2 regions of the Pseudomonas sp. LB1P83 genome follow, and region 1 is predicted to be linked to the other one. Evidence: riboswitches for the same ligand, from Rfam matches in the RefSeq annotation. Region 1 holds a riboswitch; the other holds the start of a gene.
The links. A riboswitch is a leader RNA that binds a small molecule or an ion and turns the genes downstream of it on or off. The one in region 1 is predicted to bind cobalamin.

Region 1 (10,531 bases):
ACAGGCCCAGCGACGCGGTATGCGGGCCGACTGCGTAGTCCGGCGCAATGGCCTTGGCCACCAGGTCGGGGTTTTGCGGCTCGACGCGAATGTCGACGTGCTGGCCGTAGTAGCTGAAGGGCCAGCCGTAAAACCCGCCATCCTTCACTGAAGTGATGTAGTCCGGCACCAGATCGCTGCCTATTTCGTCCCGCTCATTGACCGCCGTCCACAGGGCGCCGGTCTGAGGTTCCCAGGCCAGGCCGTTTGGATTGCGAATGCCCGAGGCGAAGATCCGGTGATTGCCGGTGGCGCGATCCACTTCCCAGATCGCCGCACGACCTTCTTCCTGATCCAGACCGTTTTCGCCGACGTTACTGTTGGAGCCTACCGTGACGTACAGCTTGCTGCCGTCCTTGCTGGCGATGACGTTTTTGGTCCAGTGGTGATTCAGCGTGCCACCCGGCAGATCGACCACCTTGATCGGCGGCGACTTGATCGCCGTGTCGCCGTTTTCATAGTGAAAGCGCAGCAAACGGTCGGTGTCGGCGACGTACAGGTCATTGCCGACCAGGGTCATGCCGAACGGCGAGTTGAGATTTTCCAGGAACACCGTGCGGGTTTCGGCGACGCCGTCGTGATCCTTGTCGCGCAGCAGCGTGATGCGGTTTGGGCTGGGGACGCCAGCGCCGGCACGGCCCATGACTTTCTTCATGACCCAGCCGCGAATACCTTTGCCGTCATCGGGTTTGGGTGGTGCGTTGGTTTCCGCCACCAGCACGTCGCCGTTGGGCAGCACATAGAGCCAGCGCGGATGATCGAGGCCTTCGGCAAACGCCGCCACTTGAGTCCCTGCCGCGGCGACGGGTTTCTTACCTTCAGGCCAGCCGATCGCCGGGGCGATGTTCACCGTCGGGATCAGGGTTTTATTCGGTTCTGGCAGCTTGGGCGACGGGCCTGTGCCGTCCGAGACTTGCAGGCTGGAGGTTTCACCACAGGCGGCGAGCCCTCCGGCGAGCGCGATGATGAAAACGAGCTGGGGTTTGCGCATTACTGATCTTCCCTATGAATGCATTGACGTAATCATAGAGAAGAGTAGACGTTCGATGGTTCAACCCGTCAGCCGCGGGCTTCCTTGAGCAGGACAGCGATGCCGGGATGGTAGTTGCCGGCTTCATTGCGCAGCTTGCGGTAGGCGTACGGGAAATACCAGGCTACGGCGCAGCTGGGTTCCTTTTGCAGGTCGTCGAGCATGTCCTGGAGTTCTTCCGGTGTAGCACTCTGCTGAGCTTTTTGCGGCGCAACGAACAGGCAACCGATTTTCAGGTCGCTGGCATAGCTGATCCGCTTGGCCTCGCTGGTGATCTCCTGCAGTGCCTGAGTCAGGTTCAGGCTATTGACCCGCGGCCAGCGTTGAGTGGCTTGAAGGTAGGCGCGTTGTTCGGCGGTGGCTTCAGGAGTGGCGATAAGCAGGTCGGCGCGACCGTTGCGTTCACCTTCTTCGCTCTGCTTGCGCGTCGGCGCTTGTTGCAGCGTGACCATTTCCGCCATCCAGGCCGCGGCGGAGAGCAGGCCGAGATTGGCTTTTTCGTCGTACCAGTAAGGGGTATCGTTATCGCCGCGCACGACGTTGTAGCGGTCGATACAGTCAAACCAGCGTTCCAGCACCGGCCGCAGGAATTCCAGCTTCGGATTGCTGATGATCATGCCTTGCATGTTGCTTACCCTTGTAATTGTGATGTTGGGTTATGGCGCGTTGATATCACTGCTGACAGTGTGGTGCAAGTCGGGTGTCAGAAAATTAATCGGCGGCAGTATATCGCTCGCCCGCGCTTTGTCTTCAATTGACGCTCCACCCCCAACCCTCTAACCTTCGCGGCTTGTTTCAGGTGCTCTGTGGCGGTGGCCGACAGAGTGAAACAGGGAAGCCGGTGAGTGACTACCTTCAAGCGACGAAGTGTCATGATCCCGGCGCTGCCCCCGCAACGGTAAATGAGTGAAGACTGCGCCTTGAGCCACTGTGTCGACGACATGGGAAGGCGCGCAGTCGGGCGCAAGCCGCTCGTGAGCCCGGAGACCGGCCTGATTCATCCAACGGCATCACGGTGGGCGATGCCAGGCTTCTTGCCGTCTATTCTTGTGCCTGCCCGCCGTTATCCAGCCTCAACGGAGAGCTCCCCCATGACTGATTCCCCTGATCGTGACGAACGCCATCTGGCGCGCATGCAGCGCAAAAAAGCCGTGATCGACGAACGCATTGCCAACTCGCCGAATGAGTGCGGCCTGCTGCTGGTGCTGACCGGCAACGGCAAAGGCAAGAGCAGTTCGGCGTTCGGCATGCTTGCGCGGTCCATGGGCCACGGCATGCAGTGTGGTGTGGTGCAGTTCATCAAGGGGCGCAACAGCACTGGCGAAGAATTGTTCTTCCGCCGCTTCCCGGAGCAGGTGCGTTTTCATGTGATGGGCGAGGGCTTCACCTGGGAAACCCAGGACCGCCAGCGTGACATCGCCGCTGCCGAAGCTGCTTGGGAAGTGTCCCGCGAACTGCTGCGCGATCCATCGATCGGCCTGGTGGTGCTGGATGAGCTGAACATCGCCCTCAAGCACGGTTACCTCGACCTCGATCAAATACTCACTGATCTGCAGGCGCGTCCGCCAATGCAACACGTGGTGGTCACCGGTCGCGGCGCCAAGCCGGAGATGATCGAGCTGGCCGACACGGTCACCGAAATGGGTGTGATCAAGCACGCGTTCCAGGCCGGGATCAAAGCGCAAAAAGGCGTCGAGCTGTGAAGCAACCACGTCATTGCCCGGCGGTGCTGATTGCCGCGCCGGCCTCCGGTCAGGGCAAGACCACCGTCACCGCCGCGCTGGCCCGTTTGCATCGCAATCAGGGGCGCAAGGTTCGCGTGTTCAAGTGCGGCCCGGACTTTCTCGACCCGATGATTCTCGAGCGCGCCAGCGGTGCGCCGGTGTATCAACTGGACATGTGGATGGTCGGCGAGCAGGAAAGTCGCCGACTGTTGTGGGAAGCCGCCGGTGAAGCCGACCTGATCCTGATCGAAGGCGTCATGGGGCTGTTCGACGGCACGCCGTCCAGCGCTGACCTGGCGCGGCACTTCGGTGTGCCGGTGCTCGGTGTGATCGACGGCACGGCCATGGCGCAGACGTTCGGTGCGCTGGCGCTGGGGTTGGCGAAGTATCAGCCGGACTTGCCGTTTGCCGGTGTGTTGGCCAATCGTGTTGGCACGTTGCGTCATGCGCAATTGCTCGAAGGCAGCCTGACCGAAGGTTTGCGCTGGTACGGCGCGTTGTCGCGCGAGACCGGGATTGAACTGCCGAGTCGTCATCTCGGTCTGGTCCAGGCCAGCGAGTTGAACGATCTCGACCTGCGCCTCGATGCGGCGGCCGAATCGCTGGCCAGCAGTTGCGATGTGGCGCTGCCGCCCGCCGTGGAATTCGCCGCGCCTGAAATGATTGTCGCTGAGCCTTTGCTGGCCGGTGTGCGAATCGCCGTGGCCCGTGATGAAGCGTTTGCCTTCACCTACGGTGCGAGCCTGGATCTGCTGCGGGCGATGGGCGCCGAATTGCTGTTTTTCTCGCCGATCCGCGATGCTGATTTACCAGAGGCTGACAGCCTTTATCTACCAGGCGGTTATCCGGAATTGCACCATGTGGCGCTGTCACAGAACACCTCGATGCTGAATGCGATCCGCGCCCATCATGCCGCCGGCAAACCGTTGTTGGCCGAGTGTGGTGGGATGTTGTACCTGCTTGATTCGTTGACCGACGTCGAAGGCACTCGCGCTGAACTGGTGGGTTTGCTGGCCGGTGATGCGGTGATGCAGAAACGCCTGGCTGCGCTGGCGTTGCAAGCGGTTGAGTTGCCGGAAGGTTCGTTGCGCGGGCACACCTATCACCACTCGCTGACCAGCACCGAGCTTGAGCCGATTGCTCGTGGGTTGAGCCCGAATGGCGGGCGTGGGGCGGAGGCGGTTTATCGTGAGGGGCGGATGACGGCTTCTTATGTGCACTTTTATTTTCCGTCCAATCCATCGGCGGTTGCCGCATTGTTTGTGCCTGACCGTGAGACAGCCATCGCGAGCAGGCTCACTCCTACAGGGGACCGCGTTTCGTCAGGCAGAACTCCATCTGATGTGGGAGCGAGCCTGCTCGCTAAGAGGCCATGACTGACAACGCATTCAGCCAGGCCGAACGCGACGCAGTTTATCGAGCCATCGGCGAACGCCGCGACATGCGCCACTTCAGCGGCGGCACCGTCGAGCCCGAGTTATTACGGCGCCTGCTCGAAGCCGCCCATCAGGCCCCCAGCGTGGGCCTGATGCAACCCTGGCGTTTCATCCGCATCAGCGACCGCACACTGCGCGGCAAGATCCAGCAGTTGGTGGAAGAAGAACGCATCCGCACCGCCGAAGCCCTCGGCGAGCGCACCGACGAATTCATGAAGCTCAAGGTCGAAGGCATCAACGATTGCGCCGAGGTGCTGGTCGCCGCGCTGATGGACGATCGCGAGCGCCACATCTTCGGGCGTCGCACTTTGCCGGAAATGGACATGGCGTCGTTGTCCTGCGCGATCCAGAACCTTTGGCTGGCCTCCCGCGCCGAAGGTCTGGGCATGGGCTGGGTGTCGCTGTTCGAGCCGCAAGCGTTGGCGGATCTGCTGGGTTTGCCGCCCGGGGCCAAGCCATTGGCGGTTCTTTGCCTCGGCCCGGTCAAGGAATTCTATCCGGCGCCGATGCTGGTACTCGAAGGGTGGGCGCAGGCGCGTCCGCTCAGTGAGTTGCTGTATGAAAATTATTGGGGGGTGAGTCAATGAGTGTGGCGTTATTGAGTGTCGCCGCGGTGGCGCTGGACGCGCTGCTGGGTGAACCCAAACGCTGGCATCCGCTGGTGGCGTTCGGCCGTTTTGCCGACCGCATCGAGCAACGTTTCAATGGTGAGGGGCGTGGCTGGCGCAGTCACGGCGTCACCGCCTGGGTGATTGCAGTCGTGCCGCTGACCTTGCTGGCCACGGCGTTTTCCTGGGCGCCTTATGTCGGCTGGATCGTCGAGATTCTCGCGCTCTATTGCGCCCTCGGCATGCGCAGCCTCGGCGAACACGTCGAACCGGTGGCCAAGGCCCTGCGCAGCGATGATCTGGATGAGGCGCGCATCCGTGTCGGCTATCTGGTCAGCCGTCAGACCAGTGAACTGGATAAAACCGAAGTCGCTCGCGCCGCCACTGAATCAGTCCTGGAAAACGGCAGCGATGCGGTATTCGCTGCGTTGTTCTGGTTTGCCGTGGCCGGCGCGCCTGGCGTGGTGCTCTACCGTTTGAGCAACACCCTGGACGCGATGTGGGGTTATCGCAACGAACGCTTCGAACGTTTCGGTTGGGCAGCGGCGAAGATCGACGACGTCCTCAACTACATTCCTGCGCGCCTGGTGGCATTGACCTACGCGCTGCTGGGCAAAACCCGACTGGCGTTGAAATGCTGGCGCACCCAGGGCCCGACCTGGGACAGCCCGAACGCCGGGCCGGTGATGGCGGCCGGTGCCGGTGCGCTCGGCGTTGAGTTGGGCGGGGCGGCGATCTATCACGGTGAACTGCATCAGCGTCCACAACTGGGCGAAGGTGTGCCGGCGGATGCCGACTCCATCGACCGTGGCTGGCAATTGGTCCAGCGCGGGGTATGGTTATGGCTGCTGATTCTCTGCGTGGGAGCTGAATTCTATGCTTGAGCACGGTGGCCGCTTGCGCAAGGCGGCGCTCGAATACGGCATTGCCGAAGCCGATTGGCTGGACCTGTCCAGCGGCCTCGCGCCGTGGCCATTCCCGATCCCGGACATTCCGCTGCGGGCCTGGGCGCGTTTGCCGGAAACCGATGACGGTCTGGAGCAGGCAGCTTGCGACTATTACGGCGCTGCCCAGGTGCTGCCGGTCGCCGGTTCGCAAATGGCCATCCAGTTGCTGCCGCGTTTACGTCGTGCCGGCAAGGTCGGCGTGCTGTCGCCGTGTTACGCCGAACATGCTGAGGCATGGCGGCGCAATGGCTACATCGTGCGAGAGGTGCTGGAGCAGGAAGTCGACTTCTACATCGACAGCCTCGACGTGCTGGTGGTGGTCAACCCGAACAACCCGACGGGACTGAGCCTGACCCCGAGTCGTCTGCTCGACTGGCATGCCCGGTTGGCCTCGCGCGGTGGCTGGCTGGTGGTGGACGAAGCGTTCATAGACAACACGCCGCAGTTGAGCGTGGCGCCATTTGCCCATCAGGTCGGCTTGATCGTGTTGCGTTCCTTCGGCAAGTTTTTTGGCCTGGCCGGTGTGCGGCTGGGCTTTGTGCTGGCTGAGCGCAAACTGCTCAAATTGCTTGCCGAGCAGGTCGGGCCCTGGGCGGTCAGCGGGCCGACACGGGTGTTGGGCCAAGCCTGTTTGCTGGACACCGAAGGCCACGCAAGGCAACGAGTGCGCAGCGAAGAGGCCAGCGAACGCCTCGCGCTTTTGCTCGGGCAGTATGGTTTCCAGCCGCAGGGTGGCTGCGCGTTGTTTCAATGGCTGATCACCGAGCATGCCGAAGCGCTTCACGAGTTCATGGCACAACGTGGCATCTTGCTGCGGTTGTTCGCCCACAACAGCAGTGTGCGTTTCGGCTTGCCTGCGGATGAGGCGGACTGGCTGCGTCTTGAACAAGCACTTCAGGCCTTCGCCAAGGAATCCCAATGACCACGCTAATGGTGCAGGGCACCACGTCCGATGCCGGTAAAAGCACGCTGGTGACGGCGTTGTGTCGCTGGGTCACGCGTCAGGGCGTGCGCGTCGTGCCGTTCAAACCGCAGAACATGGCGCTTAACAGTGCCGTGACCGCCGACGGTGGCGAGATCGGCCGCGCCCAGGCGGTTCAGGCCCAGGCGGCCAACCTTGAGCCGCACACCGACATGAACCCGGTGCTGCTCAAACCCAACAGCGATACCGGTGCCCAAGTGATCATTCATGGTCGCGCGGTCACGACGATGAACGCGGTGGCCTATCACGACTACAAAGCCATCGCCATGCAAGCGGTGCTGGCCTCCCATGAACGATTGAGCGTGGCGTATCCGGTGGTGATGGTCGAAGGCGCGGGTTCGCCGGCCGAGATCAATCTGCGTGCCGGCGATATCGCCAACATGGGGTTTGCCGAAGCGGTGGATTGCCCGGTGGTGTTGATCGCCGACATCAACCGCGGCGGTGTATTCGCGCATCTGGTGGGCACGCTGGAACTGCTGTCGCCGACCGAACAGGCGCGGGTCAAAGGCTTCATCATCAACCGTTTTCGCGGCGACATCGCCTTGCTGCAACCGGGGCTGGACTGGCTGGAAGCGCGCACCGGCAAACCGGTGATCGGCGTTCTGCCGTATGTGATGGATCTGCACCTGGAAGCCGAGGACGGCATCGATCAGCGCCAGACCGACAAGGCTGAGCGCGTGCTGAAAGTGGTGGTGCCGGTACTGCCGCGCATCAGCAACCACACCGATTTCGATCCGCTGCGCCTGCATCCACAAGTGGACCTGCAATTCATCGGCCCTGGCCAGGCGATCCCGCCGGCCGACCTGATCATTCTCCCCGGCTCAAAAAGCGTGCGCAGCGACCTCGGGTATTTGCGCGCCAATGGCTGGGACACGGCGATCAGTCGTCATCTGCGCTACGGTGGAAAAGTGCTGGGGATTTGCGGCGGTCTGCAAATGCTCGGTGAGCAGGTGCATGACCCGCTGGGCCTCGAAGGCGAGCCGGGTTCCAGTGCCGGTCTGGGCTTGCTGGCGTTCGAAACGCAGCTCGAAGAAGAGAAGCAATTGCGCAATGTGCACGGTCGTCTGGCGCTGGAAGATGCCGAGGTCAGCGGCTACGAAATTCATGCCGGGGTGACCACCGGGCCAGCGCTGGAAAACGCTGCCGTGCAGCTGGACGATGGTCGCTGCGATGGCGCGCAAAGTGTTGACGGGCAGATTTTCGGCACCTACCTGCATGGCCTGTTTGAATCCCCGGCAGCGTGCAGTGCGCTGCTGCGCTGGGCGGGTTTGCAGGATGTGCAGGCAGTGGATTACCACGGGTTGCGCGAGCGGGATATCGAGCGGCTGGCGGATCTGGTGGAGAAGCATTTGGATACCGCGTTGTTGCGTGAACTCTGTGGCATTTGAGGTGGATGAGAGGACGCCTTCGCGGGCAAGCCTCGCTCCTACAAGGTCAAGAGCGACTCAGACCTGTAGGAGCGAGGCTTGCCCGCGAAGAGGCCAGTAGCTACACCGCACATTTATAGGATGTAACCATGCTCCAACTGATCCTCGGCGGCGCCCGCTCCGGCAAAAGTCGCCTCGCTGAAAAACTCGCGACAGATAGCCAGCTTCAGGTTACCTACATCGCCACCAGCCAACCGCTGGACGGTGAAATGAGCGAGCGCGTCGCCCATCACCGCGCTCGTCGTCCGGCCGAATGGGCGTTGATCGAAGAACCGATCGAGCTTGCTCGCGTATTGCGCGAAAGCGCCCGCGCCGACCGTTGCCTGCTGGTGGATTGCCTGACCCTGTGGATGACCAATCTGCTGATGCTCGACAACGCCGAACGCCTCAGCGCAGAACGCGAAGCCCTGCTGGACTGCCTGGCTTCATTGCCGGGTGAAATCATTTTTGTCAGCAACGAGACCGGAATGGGTGTCGTGCCACTGGGCGAATTGACTCGCCGCTATGTCGATGAAGCCGGTTGGCTGCATCAAGCCCTGGCCGAGCGCTGCCAACGTGTCGTCCTGACCGTCGCTGGCCTGCCCCTGACTTTGAAAGGAACCGCGTTATGACTCAATCCTGGTGGCTGACCCCGTGCAAGCCGATCGACGCTCAAGCCGTCGAACAGGCGCAGGCACGCCAGCAGCAGCTGACCAAACCGGCCGGTTCTCTCGGCCGACTTGAATCGGTGGCCGTGCAATTGGCGGGGCTGCAGGGGCAGGTCAAACCAAATCTCGATCAGCTGTGGATTGCCATTTTTGCCGGTGACCATGGTGTGGTTGCAGAAGGCGTCTCGGCGTTCCCTCAGGAAGTCACCGGGCAGATGCTGCATAACTTCGTCAGCGGTGGTGCGGCAATCAGCGTGCTGGCGCGCCAGCTCGGCGCTTCGCTGGAAGTGATCGACCTCGGCACAGTGACCCCGGCGTTGAACCTGCCGGGTGTGCGTCATCTCAACATCGGTGCGGGCACTGCCAATTTCGTCGAAGGCCCGGCCATGACGCAGGCCCAGGGCGAACTCGCCTTGCAGGCCGGTCGCGACAGCGTGTTGCGTGCGGTCGACGCAGGCGCGCAGTTGTTTATCGGTGGCGAGATGGGCATCGGCAACACCACGGCGGCCAGCGCACTGGCCTGTGCCTTGCTCGATTGCCCGGTGGTGCATCTGGCCGGACCGGGCACCGGTTTGAACGCGGCGGGTGTCAGCCATAAAGCGCTGGTCATCGAACGTGCCTTGGCATTGCACGGCGCTCAGCGCGGTGATGCGTTGCAAACCCTGTTCAACCTCGGGGGGTTTGAGATTGCGGCGTTGGTCGGTGCGTATCTGGCGTGCGCCCAGGAAGGCGTTGCGGTGCTGGTGGACGGCTTTATTTGCAGCGTCGCCGCGTTGGTGGCGGTGCGCTTGAACCCTGAATGCCGGGAATGGCTGTTGTTCGGTCATCGCGGTGCAGAGCCGGGCCATCGCCATGTGCTGGAAACCCTCAATGCCGAGCCGCTGCTGGACCTCGGCCTGCGTCTGGGCGAGGGCAGTGGCGCCGCGTTGGCCGTGCCGTTGCTGCGTCTGGCCTGCGATCTTCACGGGCAGATGGCAACCTTCGCCGAAGCGGCGGTGGCGGATCGTCCGGCATGACGTTGCGTCTGGATCTGCTGCGCCATGGTGAAACCGAGCTCGGTGGCGGTTTGCGCGGTAGCCTCGACGATGCACTGACCGCCAAGGGCTGGGAGCAGATGCGCGCGGCGGTGGTCGAGCAAGGCCCGTGGGATCGCTTGATCAGTTCGCCGCTGCAACGTTGTGCGCGGTTTGCCGATGAGCTGGGTGCGCAGTTGGGGTTACCCGTGCACCTCGACAAAGATCTGCAAGAACTGCACTTCGGTGCCTGGGAAGGGCAGAGTGCGGCGGCGCTGATGGAGACAGACGCCGAAGGGTTGGGCCTGTTCTGGGCCGATCCTTATTCCTTTACGCCGCCTGAGGGAGAACCGGTCGGGGATTTTTCGACGCGGGTGCTGGCGGCGGTGGAGCGCTTGCACGCAGCGTATGCAGGCGAACGGATCTTGCTGATCAGCCATGGTGGCGTCATGCGTTTGTTGCTGGCTCAGGCGCGGGGTTTGCCCCGTGAGCAGTTGCTGAATGTCGAAGTCGGCCATGGCTCGCTGTTTTCGTTGAGCGTTGAGTCAGGCGTCATTCTCAAGGAAGCGATCTGACCATGTTGCCCTTCTGGATCGCCCTGCAATTTCTCAGCAGCTTGCCGATTCGTCTGCCCGGCATGCCCGCACCTCAGGAACTGGGTCGGTCGCTGCTGTTTTA
Region 2 (10,531 bases), 950 kb from region 1:
CCGCAGCGTGCTGGCGGGGCAGCCGCGCTGGCAGCCCAGGCCGACCACTAAAGTCGGCGCTGTGCCGGTATCTGTCATGCGTGGTATTGGCCGTCGTTTTTGCGGCGGAACAACCACGCGCTGATCAGGCCCAGGGCCAGCCAGAATGCGACGTTGGTCAGCTGCGAAGCGATTTTGAACTGCGCTTCCAGAGCTTCCGGGGCCAGCATCGAGTGCACTTCCGGTTGTGGCGCGCCGATCACGTGCGGAACGGCCAGAATGGCCACGCCCAGAATCTTCATCAGCCAGTGGCGGCTGAACACAATCAGCGCGATGCCGACAGCCGTGGAAGCGGCCGTGCCGATCCACCAGAGTTGCCGTTGGGCCAGATCGGCCGCGGCAGTGCCCGGCAGTTCAGGCGGCAGGCCGAGGGTCGGCGCCAGCACGAAGGTCGCGTAACCGGCCAGGCCCCAGAGCAAGCCCTGCGAGGTTTTGGTCGGTGCACGCAAGGTGTAGAGACCGGCGAGCATCAGGGCGAAGCCGACGGCTACCACCAGGTTGCCGCCCGTGGTCGACAAAACGCGCTGCCAGCCGTCTTCCGGTTCCCAGGCTTCGGCATCGTGAGTGTGAGCGGCGACACCCGCGGCGTGTTCGTGAACTTCAACCGCGGCAGGCTCGGATTTTTCGTAGGTTTCGGCCTGCAGAATCAGCGGCGCGACCCAGAAGCTCTGCAGCAGGGTCAGCAACAGGGCGGCCAGCAGCCCAGTGAAACCTGCGGTTTGCGCAATACGCTTGATCATGTCAGCAGATCTCAATGGCACGGGAAGGCGGAGCTGTGACGGGTATCGTGCGCGGCGTTGTGGACCGCTTCGATGTGCGAGAAACCGGCGAAATACACAAGGCACGCGCCAAGGATCGATGCGCAAACGGCAGCGGTCAGGCGTTGAGTCAGGGTCGTGGTGGTGCTGGCCGTTGTGTGGCTAGTGCTGCTGATGATCGACATGGCGCTTCCCTCTGGTCTGTCAGCGGGTGAATAGAGCGCATGGAAGACCCCTGCGAGTCGGGCACGCAGAGGTTCAAACAGCGCCCACCCACCGCGGGTTTGTTATTCAGTGATCGTAAAGGTCACTTTGTGTTGCGGGCCGGTCTCCGGGCTCACGAGGGGCCAAGGCTTGCGCCTGAACCTGCAAGCATCACCTTCCCATGCCGAACTGCTGGCACAGTGGATTTGACGCTTCGCTCGCTTACCGTTGCGGGGGCAGCACCGGACTGACATGGCTTTGAGTAAAGCACATGATTCACCGGTTTCCCGTTTCACCCTGTGAAGGGCACCCGTAACAAGGCGTGTAGGAGAGCATGGGCGGGGCGCGGGAGTCAATTGGCATGGGTTCTCAATGCCAGATCCCGGACCGAGGTGACGCCTTCGCGGGCAAGCCTCGCTCCTACAAGGGCGTCGCGGTCCTGTAGGAGCGAGGCTTGCCCGCGAAGAGGCCCTCACAGTCACCACTGAACCAAGCTGAACATTGACCCGCCCCGACGCGATGCGTAGCCTTGCGCTTTCGAGGTTCTTCGGCATTTGCCGAAGCTAAGAAGGGAACGCGGTCGATGCCGCGGCTGCCCCCGCAACTGTGAACGGTGATGTTCGCTGCCACGCCACTGCAAGCCCTGTCCAACGGGTTCGCGGGAAGGCGCAGCGAATGCCAGGCCAACCGCCCGGCACACCGTCAGCCAGGAGACCTGCCTCGACACAGATTCTCACTACAACCGGGCGGGGTGATCCGGTGGCGAACTCTTCCGCGCGCGCCCGTCGCTGCGATTGTCGTCCCGTATGCCCGCCACCTTGCCAAAGGGCATCCGATGAAAACACTGGCCAAACTCCCCGTCACCATCGTTACCGGCTTCCTCGGCTCGGGCAAAACCACCTTGCTGCGGCACATGCTCGACAACGCCCAGGGCCGCCGCATCGCGGTGATCGTCAACGAGTTTGGCGAGCTGGGCATCGACGGTGAAATCCTCAAACAGTGCTCCATCGGTTGCACTGAAGAAGAAGCCAACGGTCGCGTCTACGAATTGGCCAACGGCTGCCTGTGCTGCACCGTCCAGGAAGAATTCTTCCCGGTGATGCGCGAACTCGTCGCCCGTCGCGGTGACCTCGACCACATCCTCATCGAAACCTCCGGCCTGGCCTTGCCAAAGCCCTTGGTTCAAGCCTTCCAGTGGCCGGAAATCCGCAGCGCCTGCACCGTTGACGCGGTCATCACCGTGGTCGATAGCCCAGCGGTCGCCGCCGGCACCTTCGCCGCGTTCCCGGACCAGGTCGATGCCCAACGCAAACTCGACCCGAACCTGGATCACGAATCGCCGCTGCACGAGCTGTTCGCCGACCAACTGGCCAGCGCCGACCTGGTGATCCTCAACAAGGCCGACTTGATCAGCCCTGAAGACCTGGCCCGTGTGCGCCTGGAAGTCGCCGAAGAACTGCCGCCAGCGGTAAAAGTCATCGAAGCCAGCAGCGGGCGCGTGCCACTGGACGTGCTGATCGGCCTCGGTGCCGGTTCCGAAGAACACATCGACAGTCGTCACAGCCATCACGATCACCACCACGAAGGTGAAGACGATCACGATCACGACGCCTTCGATTCGATCTCCATCGAACTGCCGCAAGCCGACGAAAGCCTGCTGCTGGACGCGCTGACCCAGCTGGTGGTTCAGCACGGCATCCTGCGGGTCAAAGGTTTCGCCGCGATCCCGAACAAACCGATGCGCCTGCTGATCCAGGGCGTGGGCACGCGTTTCGACAAGCATTTCGACCGTCAGTGGGGCGCCGATGAAGCGCGCGCCACGCGCCTGGTATTGATCGGCCAGGAACTGGACGGAATTCTAATCGAAGCGCAATTGCGCGCTGCGCTCAGCGCTTAAGCCATGCACCTGCTCAGGACCCAGCCCGGCGGTTTCGTGTCGGATGACAACATTGCCGACCTTGGACAAACCCCCGCCGAGCTGGTGATCCTGTGCAGCGGTGACTCCAGCCTGGCGCTGCTCGCCGAAGCGGCGCAACAGTTGCCGGACGATTACCCGAGCGTGCGCCTGGCCAACCCGATGCAGGTGCAGAATCATGCGTCGGTCGACCTGTATGTCGACGAAGTGCTGCGCCACGCCAAGGTGATACTGATTTCGCTGCACGGCGGCATCGCCTATTGGCGTTACGGTGTCGAACGTCTGGTGGAGCTGTCCCAGCGTGGCGTGCAGCTGATTCTGGTGCCCGGCGATGATCGCCCGGACCCGGAACTCAGCGACCTGAGCAGCGTGGCTGCCAACGACCGCGACCGCCTCTGGCAGTTCTTGCGTCAGGGCGGCATGGCCAATGCCCTGGATTTTTTCCGCTGCCTGGCCAATCGCTGGCTGGATCGCGATTACGTGTGGGCCGAGCCGCAAACCCTGCCGCGCACGGCGATTTACCACCCGCACAAAAGCCCCGCAGACCTTCACGATTGGCAAGCTGACTGGCAGGCCGATCAACCGGTTGCAGCGGTGCTGTTTTATCGCTCGCATTTGCAGGCGGCGAACACCGCTTTTATCGATGTTTTCTGCCAGCGTTTGCAGGCCGCGGGCCTGAACCCTTTGCCGATTGCGCTGGCCAGTTTAAAAGAACCCGGCTGCCTGACGGTGGTCGAGGATCTGCTGGATGAAGTCGAGGCGGGCGTGATTCTCAACACCACCGGCTTCGCCCAGTCCAGCCCCGAAGCGCCGCACTTGCGACCGTTTCGTCGCAACATCCCAGTGATCCAGGCGATCTGTGCTCAGGACAACGAGCCGGGCTGGCGTGCCAGCGAGCAAGGCCTCGGCCCGCGTGACCTGGCAATGCACATCGCCTTGCCGGAGCTGGACGGGCGGATTATCAGCCGGCCGATCAGCTTCAAGGACCTGGCGTGGCGCAGCGAGCGCAGTCAGTCGGACGTGGTGTGCTATCGGGCGCAACCGGAGCGCATGGATTTCGTCGCCGAACTGGCGCGGCGCTGGATCGATCTGGCCCGGGTGCCGAACCGCGAAAAACGCATCGCGCTGATCCTCGCCAACTACCCGACCCGCGACGGACGCATCGGCAATGGCGTGGGCCTCGACACCCCGGCCGCCGCGCTGAACATCCTGCGTGCGCTGCACACCGAAGGTTATCCGTTGCCCGCCGAATTGCCGGAAAGCGGCACTGCGTTGATTCAACAATTGCTCGGCGGCGTCAGCAACGACCTCGACACGATCGACCAGCGTCCCTGTCAGCAAAGCCAGGCGCTGGACGACTATCGGCGGATGTTCAACGCCTTGCCCGAGGCCAATCAGCACGCCGTGCTGGAGCGCTGGGGCACGCCCGACAGCGATCCGATGTGCCGTGACGGACGAATGATGATCGCCGGGTTGCGCTTTGGTCTGACCTTTGTCGGTATTCAACCGGCGCGGGGTTATCAGGTTGATCCGAGCGCGGTGTATCACGACCCGGACCTGGTGCCGCCCCACGGTTACCTGGCGTTCTACTTCTGGCTGCGCAACACCTATGGCGCCCACGGCGTGATCCACGTTGGCAAGCACGGCAACCTTGAATGGCTGCCGGGCAAAGGTGTCGGGCTGTCGGAAAACTGCTGGCCGGACGCGCTGCTCGGGCCGCTGCCGAACATCTATCCATTCATCGTCAACGACCCGGGCGAGGGCGCCCAGGCCAAGCGCCGCACCCAGGCGGTGATCATCGACCACCTGATGCCGCCGCTGACCCGCGCCGAAACCTACGGCCCGTTGCGCAACCTTGAGTTGCTGGCCGACGAGTATTACGAAGCGCAATTGCTCGACCCGCGCCGTGCCCGGGAGTTGCAGCGCGACATTCTGCAACTGGTGCGCGACACGCACATCGACCGTGAACTGCAACTGGACGAAAAGCTCAACAGCGACGCCGATGCGGCGATCTGGTTGCCGCGGCTGGACACCTACTTGTGCGATTTGAAGGAATCGCAGATCCGCGATGGCCTGCACATCTTTGGCGAGTCGCCGACCGGGCGCTTGCGCATCGATACGTTGTTGGCGCTGTTGCGCATTCCCCGTGGCGATGGTCGTGGGGCGCAGTCGAGTTTGTTGCGGGCGTTGGCCAAGGCGTTCGAGTTGGGGTTCGATCCGCTGGATTGTGCGTTGGCCGAACCGTGGACCGGGCCGCGACCGGATGCCTTGCAATCGATGAGCGAAGAAATCTGGCGTACCGCCGGAGATACCCGCGAACGCCTGGAATTGTTCGCCGCTCAACTGATCTCGCAGACGTTGAATGCCAACCCCGAATCCTGTGGGAGTGAGCTTTTGTGGCGAGGGAGCTTGCTCCCGTTGGTTCGCGAAGCGGACCCAGAAAATGGGACTGCTGCGCAGTCCAACGGGAGCAAGCTCCCTCGCCACAAATACCTGTTCCCACAGGAGAGGGGTTGGGATGAGGTTGGCGCCATCCTCGACAGTCTGCGTGAAGTGGTCGCACCACGTCTGGACGCCTGCGGCCCGGCAGAAATGCGCGGCCTGCTCGACGCCCTGTGCGGCCGATTCGTCCCGGCCGGCCCCAGTGGCGCACCGAGTCGCGGTCGGCTGGACGTGCTGCCGACCGGGCGTAATTTCTACTCGGTGGACGTGCGCAACCTGCCGACCACCACCGCGTGGCGCATCGGTTTTCAGTCGGCGAACCTGATTCTCGAACGGCATTTGCAGGACCACGGCGATCACTTGCGCCAGCTCGGCCTGTCCGTCTGGGGCACCGCGACCATGCGCACCGGCGGCGACGACATCGCCCAGGCCATGGCGCTGATGGGTGTGCGTCCGGTCTGGGCCACCGGCAGCCAACGGGTCGACGACTTTGAAATTCTGCCGCTGAGCTTGCTCGACCGTCCGCGCGTGGACGTGACCTTGCGGGTTTCCGGATTCTTCCGCGATGCGTTTGCCAATCTGATCCGCCTGTTCGACGCCGCCGTGCAAGCCGTCGCCGCGCTCGACGAGCCAGACGACCTCAACCCGTTGGCCGCCAAGGTGCGTGCGGAACGTGAAGCGTTGATGCAATCGGGCCTGGACGAAGAAGCGGCCAGGCGTCAGGCCGGTTGGCGGATTTTCGGTGCCAAGCCCGGTGCTTATGGCGCAGGCGTGCAGGGCGCCATCGACGGTCGTCTGTGGCAAAGCCGCGAGGATCTGGCCGAGGTTTACCTGAACTGGGGCGGCTACGCTTACGGCGGCTCCGATGAAGGCACCGCGGCCCGCGAACAATTCGCCCAGCGCCTGAGCCAGGTTCAGGCCGTGCTGCAAAACCAGGACAATCGCGAGCATGACTTGCTCGATTCCAACGACTATTACCAATTTCAGGGTGGCATGCTCGCCGCCGTTGAAAGCCTTAGCGGTGAAGCAGCGGCCAGCTACCACGGCGATCACAGTCAGCCGGACTTGCCGAAGATCCGCACCTTGAAGGAAGAGCTGAACCGGGTGATCCGCTCGCGGGCGGCCAATCCTAAGTGGATCGACGGCGTGAAGCGTCACGGTTACAAAGGCGCGTTCGAACTGGCAGCGACGGTGGATAATCTGTTCGCGTTCGACGCCACGACGCAACTGATCGACGATCATCAATATGCGTTACTGGCGGATGCGTATCTGCTCGATCCGGCGACCCGGGATTTTGTCCGTGAGCATAATCCTCATGCGCTGCGCGACATGACCGAGCGGATGCTCGAGGCGCAGCAGCGCGGGATGTGGCAAGAGCCGGGGGCGTATCGCGAAGCGCTGGAAAACCTCCTGCTGGATATAGAAGAAGAAACCTGACGCGCTGCAAAACCCTGTAGGAGTGAGCCTGCTCGCGATTGCATTCGTTCAGCTGACAAAGATGTTGTCTGACATGCCGCTATCGCGAGCAGGCTCGCCCCCACAGGGATCGACGTGTTTTTGATTTTGCCGACCATGACCGAGATATATAAATGACCGACACCCCGCATTTCCCGCTCTCCGCCGTGGTCGGCGCCGACGATCTGAAGCTCGCCCTCTACCTGACCGCCATCGACCCGAAAATCGGCGGCGTGCTGATCGAAGGCCCACGCGGCATGGCCAAATCGACCCTCGCCCGAGGCCTCGCGGACTTGCTGGCCAGCGGTCAATTCGTCACCTTGCCCCTCGGTGCCACCGAGGAGCGGCTGGTCGGCACCCTCGACCTCGACGCCGCGCTGAGCGAAGGCCGCGCCCAGTTTTCCCCTGGCGTATTGGCCAAGGCCGACGGCGGTGTGCTTTACGTCGATGAAGTCAATCTGCTGCCCGATCACCTCGTCGACCTGTTGCTCGACGTGGCCGCCAGCGGCACCAACCTGATCGAGCGCGACGGCATTTCCCACCGGCATTCGGCAAAGTTTGTATTGATCGGCACCATGAACCCGGAAGAGGGCGAACTGCGGCCGCAACTGCTCGACCGTTTTGGTCTGAACGTAGCCCTCGGTGGTCATACCGCACCGGCTGAACGTGGCCAGATCATCCGTCGGCGTCTGGATTTCGACAGCGATCCCCAGCGCTTTTGCGCTGAATGGGAAGGCCAGCAGCAGTCGCTGCGTGAACGTTGCCAGAAGGCGCGTAGCGCATTGGCGGGCATCCCCCTGGATGATGAAGCACTGGCGCAGATTACCGAGCGTTGTTTCGCCGCCGGTGTCGATGGTCTGCGCGCCGATCTGGTCTGGTTGCGAGCTGCCCGTGCTCACGCCGCATGGCGAGGGGCGAGCGCTATCGCCGAGGAAGACATCGACGCCGTTGCCGAGTTCGCCCTGCGTCATCGTCGTCGCGAGCAATCGCCACCACCGCCGCAACACAATCAGTCGCCTTCGGCTCAATCTTCCAGTCCGAGCGAAGGCCAGGGCCAATGGGGTGAAATGCCCGCCCAGGCGTTGCCGGTCGGTGCCCGGCGTGAAGTGCCGAGCTGGCCAAAAAAGCCCTAGGCATTCGCCCTCGTTCTGACGCGGGGGCGAATGCCAGACCCCGCGCAGGACGGCTGGATAACGGTAAACAGGGCAAGCATCACGCCGCGCGCAGCGGCTCGATCAACTGGCCCGGCACCTTGCTCAATGGTCGCCCTCGTCAGCACAGCGATGTGCTGTTTCACCTGCGTACCCGATCCCCTCATGAACTGTGGCTGGTGATCGTCGACGCATCGGCTTCGACCCGCCGTCATCAGGCGTTGAGCGATGCCAAGGGGTTGCTTGCGCAATTGTTCGACGACGCGTATCGCCAACGCGCGCGTCTGGCCTTGTTGACCGCCAGCGGCCATGCACCGAAGTGGCAGGTGCAAGGCTTGAAAGCCTCGGCGGGGTTGCGCGGTTGGCTCGATGACTTGGGCGCGGGCGGCGGCACGCCATTGTTGGCGGCGCTGGGTGAAGCGGGGCGTTGGATGGCGACACGGCAAAAACGCTTTCCGGCGGAACAGCAAAGGCTGCTGCTGGTGACCGACGGACGATTGAAGGAATGGCCGGGGTTACCGGTGCTGGATTGCCCAGGGTTATTGATTGATATCGAGCGCGGGCCGATTCGGTTAGGTCGGGCGAAACAGATGGCGGTAGAGCTGCAAGCGGATTATCGGCACATTGATGAGCTGATCTCCGGCTGAAAATTGTGTTGTTAGTAATGGCCCTATCGCGAGCAGGCTCACTCCCACATTGGATCTCCATTGTTCACAAAACCCCTGTGGGAGTGAGCCTGCTCGCGATGGCATCACCCCGGTTCCGGAGAATCATGGCGAATCCGCATCGCTACCCTATGCTCTGATGGCCATTCGATCAAAGGAGTGAATCATGCGCGTACTTGCCGTTAACGATCAGAACGATTTCCGCGTCAAAGCCTACGCCGGCACCAACGGCGTGTTGTTGGCCATGGATCTGGCCGAACCCCGTCGCAAAGGACTGCTGGGCTTCGCCATCGAAAAGCAGCAGGGCAACAAACCCTGGCAGTTTTTGTTCAATAGCCTGACGTTCCCGGGCAAGACCCATACCTTCCCCCAGTATCACGCCACCCCGAGCGATATCGCGCCGCTACAGAAATTCCGCTGGGCCGATTACGCGGTCAATCCGGGGCTGACGATTCATTACCGGGTCCATCTGGCCTACGGCAGCGCCGACGCTCCGCAACTGGGTGAGTCCCTGGAGGTGACGGTCACTTCCGACGATGGTCATCCCGGCAACCAACGTGTCAATTTCAACCGCGCGGTGGCTGCCAGTCAGGCGTTCCAGCGCAAGTTCCCCGAGCTCGACGCGCTCCTAAGCGGCGAAGAAAAGCCGTCTATCGAAGACTGGCCCGATGCCCCACGCCAATGGCTGGAGAACGGCTTGCTCGGGCGGTTGCTGGGCTTTATCGAGCGAGCGATCGATGGCCGGTGGGCACTGGATATCGCCATCTACGAGTACCAGTTGCCGGTGATTGTCGATGCGGTGAACGCGGCGCACGACCGCGGCGTGCACGTTCGCGTCCTTTATCACGCGCAACCGGACGAAGACACCACCGCCATGAACGAAGCAAGCCTGGAAAAGATCCCGGCGGCGAACAAGCGCGGACGCGTCACCCACAGCATTTTCCACAACAAATTCATGGTCCTGAGCCGTCTCGATGCAACGGGGCTGCGCCAGCCTGAAGCCGTGCTTTGTGGCAGCACCAACTTCACCCCCAACGGTATCTACCGCCAAGCGAATGTGGTGCATGTGCTGGACGATCCTAAGGTCGGCGCCAGTTACCTGCAAACGTTCGAGCAGGTCTGGAACACACCGGAGGACGTCGGCGCCACGCGGCAATGGATCACGCAGCACAACCCAATGGACCCAACGCAACCGCTGTTCGCCGGATTCTCACCACGCTCGGGTAAGGGCGACCTGGATGAGTTCGTCGACATCATCAACGGGGCAAAAAAAGACGTGCTGTTCGTTACCGCGTTCACCTTGCCCGACGCCATCCTCAACGCCTTGCTTGGCAAGCCCCACGACGACATCCTGCGCTACGGCCTGCAAAACTCCGCGAGCAAAATCACCGGGTTCCACGCCGACCGTACCGCCGAATTCACCACGGTTGCGCTGCTCAATACCGGCCTGGAAGGTTGGCTCATGGAAAGCAAGGAAGGCCAGAAGGGCAACCTGCTGGTGCACACCAAAGCCATCGTCACCGACTTCACCAGCGATGCACCGACGATCATCAGCGGCAGTCATAACCTCAGTGCGGCGGCCAGTCGCAGCAATGACGAGAACTACCTGATCATTCGTGGCGATACCGACCTGGCGGATCGGTATGGGTTGGAGTTGCTGCGGTTCTACGAGCATTACCGGTTTCGGTATTTTGCGAAGAAGCTGGAGCTCAAGGAGGTTCAGCCGTTGGTGGCGGGGGACAGTTGGACTGATGATTATTATGTGGAGGGGGATTTGCGCAGCCTGTCGAGGTTGCGTTTCTCCGGGCAGTAATCGCTGACTTCAATGGCCCCATCGCGAGCAGGCTCACTCCTACATTGGATCTCCCTATGGCGAAGATCCCTGTGGGAGCGAGCCTGCTC

Region 2: another riboswitch for cobalamin. It lies ahead of ACYZTY_RS11690 (CbtB domain-containing protein); the one in region 1 lies ahead of cobO (cob(I)yrinic acid a,c-diamide adenosyltransferase).

What each region holds. Positions count from the first base shown of each region.
Region 1 is NZ_CM142709.1:1,549,211-1,559,741, forward strand. It holds gene ACYZTY_RS07070 (PQQ-dependent sugar dehydrogenase) at 1-1,030, opposite strand, end outside; gene ACYZTY_RS07075 (hypothetical protein) at 1,099-1,695, opposite strand; cobalamin riboswitch at 1,850-2,079, shown strand; gene cobO (cob(I)yrinic acid a,c-diamide adenosyltransferase) at 2,161-2,772, shown strand; gene ACYZTY_RS07085 (cobyrinate a,c-diamide synthase) at 2,769-4,169, shown strand; gene bluB (5,6-dimethylbenzimidazole synthase) at 4,166-4,816, shown strand; gene cbiB (adenosylcobinamide-phosphate synthase CbiB) at 4,813-5,721, shown strand; gene cobD (threonine-phosphate decarboxylase CobD) at 5,714-6,706, shown strand; gene ACYZTY_RS07105 (cobyric acid synthase) at 6,703-8,154, shown strand; gene cobU (bifunctional adenosylcobinamide kinase/adenosylcobinamide-phosphate guanylyltransferase) at 8,283-8,804, shown strand; gene cobT (nicotinate-nucleotide--dimethylbenzimidazole phosphoribosyltransferase) at 8,801-9,856, shown strand; gene cobC (alpha-ribazole phosphatase family protein) at 9,853-10,428, shown strand; gene ACYZTY_RS07125 (adenosylcobinamide-GDP ribazoletransferase) at 10,431-10,531, shown strand, end outside.
Region 2 is NZ_CM142709.1:2,501,569-2,512,099, forward strand. It holds gene ACYZTY_RS11680 (cobalamin biosynthesis protein) at 1-78, opposite strand, end outside; gene ACYZTY_RS11685 (CbtA family protein) at 75-779, opposite strand; gene ACYZTY_RS11690 (CbtB domain-containing protein) at 791-982, opposite strand; cobalamin riboswitch at 1,103-1,330, opposite strand; cobalamin riboswitch at 1,525-1,738, shown strand; gene cobW (cobalamin biosynthesis protein CobW) at 1,837-2,898, shown strand; gene cobN (cobaltochelatase subunit CobN) at 2,902-6,795, shown strand; gene ACYZTY_RS11705 (ATP-binding protein) at 6,948-7,946, shown strand; gene ACYZTY_RS11710 (vWA domain-containing protein) at 8,066-8,611, shown strand; gene ACYZTY_RS11715 (phospholipase D-like domain-containing protein) at 8,796-10,442, shown strand.